One region of the Bradyrhizobium sp. SZCCHNS30572 genome, then DNA from elsewhere that is predicted to be linked to it. Evidence: riboswitches for the same ligand, from Rfam matches in the RefSeq annotation. Region 1 holds a riboswitch; the other holds the start of a gene.
The links. A riboswitch is a leader RNA that binds a small molecule or an ion and turns the genes downstream of it on or off. The one in region 1 is predicted to bind S-adenosylmethionine.

Region 1 (3,407 bases):
TGCGGCAGGCGCATTGGGGGTGCGCGGCAGACGCAGCCGCGCTCAGAGACGGAAATGCTTGGAGAGCTTCAGGCCCTGGGCCTGGTAGTTGGAGCCGATGCGGCTGCCATACATCGCATTCGGCCGCGCCAGCATCTTCTCGTAGACGAGACGGCCGACGATCTGGCCGTGCTCGAGGATGAACGGCACCTCGCGCGAGCGCACCTCTAGCACCGCGCGCGAGCCCTGCCCGCCGGCGCCGGCATAGCCGAAGCCGGGATCGAAGAAGCCGGCGTAATGAACACGGAATTCACCGACCAGCGGATCGAACGGCACCATCTCCGCGGCATAGTCCGGCGGCACCTGCACGGCCTCCTTGGAGGCCAGGATGTAGAACTCGCCGGGATCGAGAATGAGGCTGCCGTCGGGACGTGCCTTGATCGGCTCCCAGAACTCCTCGACCGGATAGCCGGCGCGGCGGTCGACGTCGACGACGCCGGTGTGGCGCTTGGCGCGATAGCCGACATTGCCGTTCGCATTGCTGCCGGACAGGTCGACGGAAAGCGCGACGCCGCCGGTGAGATCGGCATCGTCGCGATCCACCAGTCGCTCGGCCTGGTGCAGCGCGATCAGTTCGTCCTCCGACAGGACCGCGTCGCGATAGCGGAAGCGAACCTGGGACAGGCGCGAGCCCTCGCGCAGCAGGACCGGGAACGTCTTCGGGCTGATCTCGGCATAGAGCGGGCCGTGATAGCCCGCGCCGATCATGTCGAAGCGTCGCGTGCCGTCGGCGATCACGCGGGTGAACACGTCGAGCCGCCCGGTCGAGCTTTTCGGATTGGCGGCCGCGACGATGTCCTTGGGCAGCGCCAGGCTCTCCAACAGCGGTACGATGTAGACGCAGTTGGTCTCCAGCACCGCGCCGTCGGCAAGTGCGAATTCGTGCAGCTTGAGCTCGTCGATGCGCTCGGCGACCGTCGCGCCCGGCCCGGGCAGGAAGCTCGCACGCACGCGATAGGCGACGTCGCCGAGCCGCAGATCGAGGCTCGCCGGCTGGATCTGGCTCTCGACGAAATCATATTCGGGGATGATCAGGCCAGCCTCCGTCATCGCCACGATCATGCGATCGGGGAGGATGCCGTGGGCGTCGGGGCTGAGCGAAAACGGCAAGACCTGATCCTTTGCAGGCGCCGGAACGGCGGCTTATGGAGCCAATATAGGGTCTTTTGACCGGTTATCCGATGGCTGGCTTGACGGAAAGGCCGGTTGCGACTATGAGCACGACTTATCCCGTGGTGATTTGAGCCGGCCGGCTTGCAGCCACGTTAAATAAGTCGCTAAACAGGCCGGGGACGATTGTGATCCCGGCCGTGAGGAGTTTTCCCAGGCCGGTTTTTTTGTGCCCATCGCCCGAGGCGGTGGCCACGATGGAGGTCACATGTCGAAGTCCCCCGCGAAGGCGCCGGCGTCGTTCGCCCACTATCGTCCCGAAACGAGGCTGGTGCATTCCGGCACCTTGCGCTCCGAATTCGGCGAGACCGCCGAGGCGCTCTATCTCACCCAAGGGTTCGTCTACGCCACCGCCGAGGAATGCGAGGCGCGCTTCAAGGGCGAGGATCCCGGCTTCATCTATTCGCGCTTCTCCAATCCCACCACGGCGATGTTCGAGCGCCGCATGATCGAGCTCGAGGGCGCCGAGGCCTGCCGCTCGGCCGCAACCGGCATGGCCGCGGTCACCACGGCAATCCTGGCTCCCCTCCGTGCCGGCGACCACGTTGTCGCGGCCAAGGCGCTGTTCGGCTCGTGCCGCTACGTGGTCGAGGATCTCTTGCCGCGCTACGGCATCGAGTCGACCCTGGTCGATGGGCTCGACCTCGACCAATGGCAGAAGGCGGTCAGACCCAACACCAAGTCGTTCTTCCTGGAGAGCCCGACCAATCCGACGCTCGACGTGATGGACATCCCCGCCATCGCCGAGATCGCGCACGCCCATGGCGCGCGGCTGATCGTCGACAACGTGTTCGCCACCCCGATCTGGCAGAGCCCGCTCGCGCTCGGCGCTGACGTCGTGGTGTATTCCGCGACCAAGCACATCGACGGCCAAGGCCGCTGCCTCGGCGGTGTGATCCTGTCGTCGGAGGCGTTCATCGCCGAGCACATCCACAATTTCATGCGCCAGACCGGCCCGTCGATCTCGCCGTTCAACGCCTGGGTCCTGCTCAAGGGCCTGGAGACCCTGGCGGTGCGCGTGCGCGCGCAGACCGAGACGGCGGCGAAGGTGGCCGACTTCCTCGCCGCGCATCGGAAGATCTCGCGGCTGATCTATCCGGGCCGCGAGGACCATCCGCAGGCGGCAACCGTCCGCAAGCAGATGCGCGCCGGCTCGACCCTGGTCGGCTTCGAGGTCAAGGGCGGCAAGGCGGCTGCGTTCCGTACGCTCAACGGCCTGAAGCTCGCGCGCATCTCCAACAATCTCGGCGACGCCAAGACGCTGGTCACGCACCCGGCGACGACGACGCATCAGCGGCTGACGCCGGAGGCGCGCGCCGAGCTCGGCATCAGCGAGGGCTTCATCCGCTTCTCCGCCGGACTCGAGCATGCCGACGATCTGATCGAGGATCTCGACGCCGCCCTCAGCGCGGCGTAGCGAATGGCGAATAGAGAGTAGCGAGTAGTAGGATCTCTTTCCCTATTCGCTACTCGCTGTTTCCCACTCGCGCTCGATCACATCGGCCGATAGGTCGGCACCTCGGCCGGTGCGTTGATGCCGAGCTTGACCTGGCCGACCGAGCGGATGATGTCGTCGCCGAGCAACTGGGCGAAGCAGGCATAGCCCCAATCGCTCATGTGCAGGCCGTCCGAGATCACGAACTCGTTGATCGGGATCGCCTGGCGCTCGTGCCAGTCGCGCATCACCTCGAAGCGCGGGAAGATGCCGGCGTGATGCAGCTCGGCAATACGCCCGAGCAGCTTGTTCATGCGGCTGGCGTTCTCCGAGCGCTCGTTGACGCGCGGCGAATATTGCAGGTCGACCAGCACGACATCGGAGGCCGCCGCCTGGATCTTGGCGACGCCATCCTCGACCAGCCTGGCGGTCTCGGCCGGATCGAGATCGCGCAGCACGGCATTGGTGCCGACCTGCCAGATCACGAGATCCGGACGCCGGTCGATCACCGACGTCTCCAGTCGCTTCATCATCTCCGGCGCATCCTCGCCGCCGACGCCGGCATTGATGACGCTGATGTCGACCATGGGATATTGCCGGCGCAACTGCGCGGCGAGCCGGTTCGGATAGGTGTAGTCCGGCGCGCTCGCGCCAAAGCCCTGCGTCGACGATGAGCCGAAGGCGACGATCACGACCGGCAGGCCGGAGGCGAGCTTGTTGGCGACGTGCGGCAGCGAAATGAAGTTCTTCTTGGCGACACCCT
Region 2 (3,407 bases), on a different contig from region 1:
CCTGCAAGGTCTGCGACAGGATCACGTAGTCGAACGCATCGTCGGGATAGTCGACGAGATCGGTGTCGGCGTCGCCCTGCACCACCGCGAGCCCCTTGGCGACGCAATGATTGACGCCCTCGCGCGACAGCTCGATGCCGCGGCCGTCGATGCCGCGGCTCTCCAGCAGCTGCAAGAGATCGCCGTCGCCGCAGCCGATGTCGAGCACCTTGGAGTCGCGCTCGACCATGCCGGCGACCAGCAGATGATCCGGTCGATAGGCCAGCACCTCGCCGCCGGAAAAGCCGTTCAGCGGCAACACGCCCTGCATGCTCATGGCTCAGCCTCCGTTCGCGGCGTTGAGGCCGCGCGCCTTGCCGGCGGAATCGAGAAAGGCGCTGGCGATCTCGAAGAACTCGGGGACGTCGAGCAGGAACGCGTCGTGCCCCTTGTCGGTCTCGATCTCCGCGAACGACACCCGCGCGCTGGAGGCATTGAGCGCATGCACCAGCGCCCGCGATTCCGCGGTCGGAAACAGCCAGTCGCTGGTGAAGGACACCACGCAGAAGCGGGTCTGGATGCCGCGGAACGCCGCCGCCAGCACGCCGTCATGATCGGCGGCGATGTCGAAATAGTCCATCGCCCGCGTCAGATAGAGATAGGAGTTGGCGTCGAAGCGCTCGACGAAGGACGAGCCCTGATAGCGCAGATAGCTCTCGACCTGGAAATCGGCGTCGAACGAGAAGGTCGGCAGTTCGCGGTCCTGCATGCGGCGGCCGAACTTGCGATGCAGGGCGGCATCCGACAGATAGGTGATATGCGCGGCCATCCGTGCCACCGCGAGGCCGCGATGCGGATGAGTGCCCTTGTCGCCGTAGCGGCCGTGGTCCCAGTCGGGATCGGCCATCACGGCCTGGCGGCCGAGCTCGTGGAAGGCGATGTTCTGCGCCGAATGCCGCGTCGCGCAGGCGATCGCGAGATTCGCGAACACGCGGGTGGGATAGGCCACCGTCCATTGCAGCGCCTGCATGCCGCCCATCGAGCCGCCGACCACGGCGAACAACGTGTCGATGCCGAGATGATCGATCAGCATGGCCTGAGCGCGCACCATGTCGGGGATGGTGATGATCGGGAAATCGAGCCCCCACACCTTGCCGGTGGCGGGATTCAGCGAGGCCGGGCCGGTCGAGCCCATGCAGCCGCCGATCACGTTCGAGCAGATGATGAAATAACGGCTCGGGTCGAGCGGGCGGCCAGGGCCGACCAGCGTCTCCCACCAGCCGGGCTTGCCGGTGACGGGATGGCGGTTGGCGACGTGCTGGTCGCCGGTCAGGGCGTGGCAGACCAGGACCGCGTTGGACCTGTCGGCGTTGAGTTCGCCATAGGTCTGGTAGGCGATCTGGAACGGCGACAGGTCGACGCCGCAATCGAGCCTGAGCGGCTTGTCAGCGCCGAACTGCGCGACCAGCGAGCTCGGATGATCGACCTCGTGCGAGCGCTCTTCGGGCGCAATCGTGCGCAGCGCGGAGGTGGGTTTCGGCGTCAGGCCTGTCATGTCTCTCACCCCGGCCATCCGGCAAGGGCTCCCGAACAACGTGACATATCAGGCCATGAAAAACCCGGCCTGAACTGGGGTTCGGCCGGGATCGATAACGTCCCCGGCCTGTTTAGCGAGTTTTTTAACGTGGCTGCAAGCCGGCCGGCTCAAATGACCACGGAACAGGCAGAAACTAGTCCCGCGGGCGCTCCGCGTCAAGGCAAGCTGGGGTTGACCGCCGATCGGGCGCCCCACGGCTGCAAACCAGCCAAGCCTAGGCGGCACAAGGTAAACTTGCTGTTGCGCGCGTCTCCCGCATCGGAGAGAACGACATCCGTTCCAGTCGGCCGCACGTTAACCGGTGGCCTGCGAAGAGTGACCAGCCCATGTCCAACCCGCCGCCTGCCCCGCCTTCGCTTGCCGATTTGCGCAAGGAGATCGACGCGATCGACGAGCAGGTCCATCAGCTCCTGATGAACAGGGCCGACATCATCGACCGGCTGATCAAGGTCAAGAAGACCCAGGAGGTCGGCTCGGCATTCCGGCCGGCGCGAGAGGCCGACATGATGCGGCGCCTGGTGCAGCGCCATCGCGGCATCCTGCCGCTCGACACCGTCGAGGGCATCTGGCGCGTGATCGTCTCGACGTTCACTTACGTGCAGGCGCCGTTCTCGGTTCACGCCGACGTGTCGGTCGGCGAATCCGCGATGCGCGATTCCGCCAGGTTCCATTTCGGCTTCGTGGTGCCTTATGTCGCCCATTTCAGCGCCCAGGCCGCCGTCGAAGCCGTGGCGCGCTCGAAGGGCGATCTTGCGCTGGTGTCGACGACATCGGGGCATACGCCGTGGTGGATCACGCTCGAGCCCGTGGGCGCGCCGAAGATCATCGCCCGGATGCCGTTCATCGAGCGTGCCGACCATCCGGCGGCGCTGCCGGTGTTCGCGGTGTCGCGGGTCGCCGACGACGCGCTCGTGCTGGAGGTCGAGACCTGGAGCATCCGCGTCTCCGGCTGGAATGCGCAGGTGTCGCGCGCGCTGTCGCCGCTGGCCGACGTGGTCGCGGTGCCCGATACCGCCTTCGACGGCGCCGCGCTGCTGGTGTCGATCGAGGCGCCGTCGAACCTCGACAAGATCAAGGCTGCCCTAATCGCGGCGGGCGCCTCGGTCCGCTCGACGGCCCTCGTCGGCGGCCATGCGAAACGCTATACGGTTCCGAGCTGAGACGCCTCGCGCCAGTGATGATTTTCCGGAGTTGATGATGAACCGCCCCGTGCCGAACCCCGGCATCCTCGACATCGCGCCCTACACGCCGGGCAAGAGTCCCAAGCCGGAGCCTGGCCGCAAGGTTTTCAAGCTGTCGGCCAATGAGACCCCGTTTGGTCCCTCGCCGAGGGCGATCGAGGCGTTCAAGAGCGCGGCCACGCATCTGGAAGATTATCCGGAAGGGACCTCCCGGGTGCTGCGCGAGGCGATCGGCCGCACCTACGGCCTCGATCCCGACCGCATCGTCTGCGGCGCCGGCTCCGACGAGATCCTCAATCTGCTGGCACACACCTTTCTCGGCCAAGGCGACGAGGCGATCTCCACCGCGCACGGCTTCCTGGTCTATCCGATCGCGACCATGGCCTGCGGCGCCAGGAACGTGGTTGCCGCGGAGACGGAGTATCGCACCGATGTCGACGCCATCCTTGCCGCGGTGACGCCGCGCACCAAGCTGGTCTGGCTCGCCAACCCGAACAACCCGACCGGCACCTACATCCCGTTCGACGAGGTCAAGCGGCTGCGTGCCGGCCTGCCGTCGCATGTCGTGCTGGTGCTCGACGCCGCCTATGCCGACTACGTTTCGCGCAATGACTACGAGTTCGGGCTCGAGCTGGTGGCGACGACCGAGA

Region 2: linked by a shared signal. The riboswitch ahead of QX048_RS21330 (homoserine O-acetyltransferase) and the one ahead of QX048_RS19115 (O-succinylhomoserine sulfhydrylase) in region 1 are both predicted to bind S-adenosylmethionine.

What each region holds. Positions count from the first base shown of each region.
Region 1 covers NZ_JAUESY010000006.1:448,224-451,630, reverse strand. The annotation lists gene QX048_RS19120 (2'-deoxycytidine 5'-triphosphate deaminase) at 43-1,149, opposite strand; SAM riboswitch at 1,262-1,341, shown strand; gene QX048_RS19115 (O-succinylhomoserine sulfhydrylase) at 1,418-2,626, shown strand; gene QX048_RS19110 (GDSL-type esterase/lipase family protein) at 2,704-3,407, opposite strand, start outside.
Region 2 covers NZ_JAUESY010000007.1:338,133-341,539, reverse strand. The annotation lists gene metW (methionine biosynthesis protein MetW) at 1-316, opposite strand, end outside; gene QX048_RS21330 (homoserine O-acetyltransferase) at 320-1,534, opposite strand; SAM riboswitch at 1,626-1,705, opposite strand; gene QX048_RS21325 (chorismate mutase) at 1,903-2,736, shown strand; gene hisC (histidinol-phosphate transaminase) at 2,774-3,407, shown strand, end outside.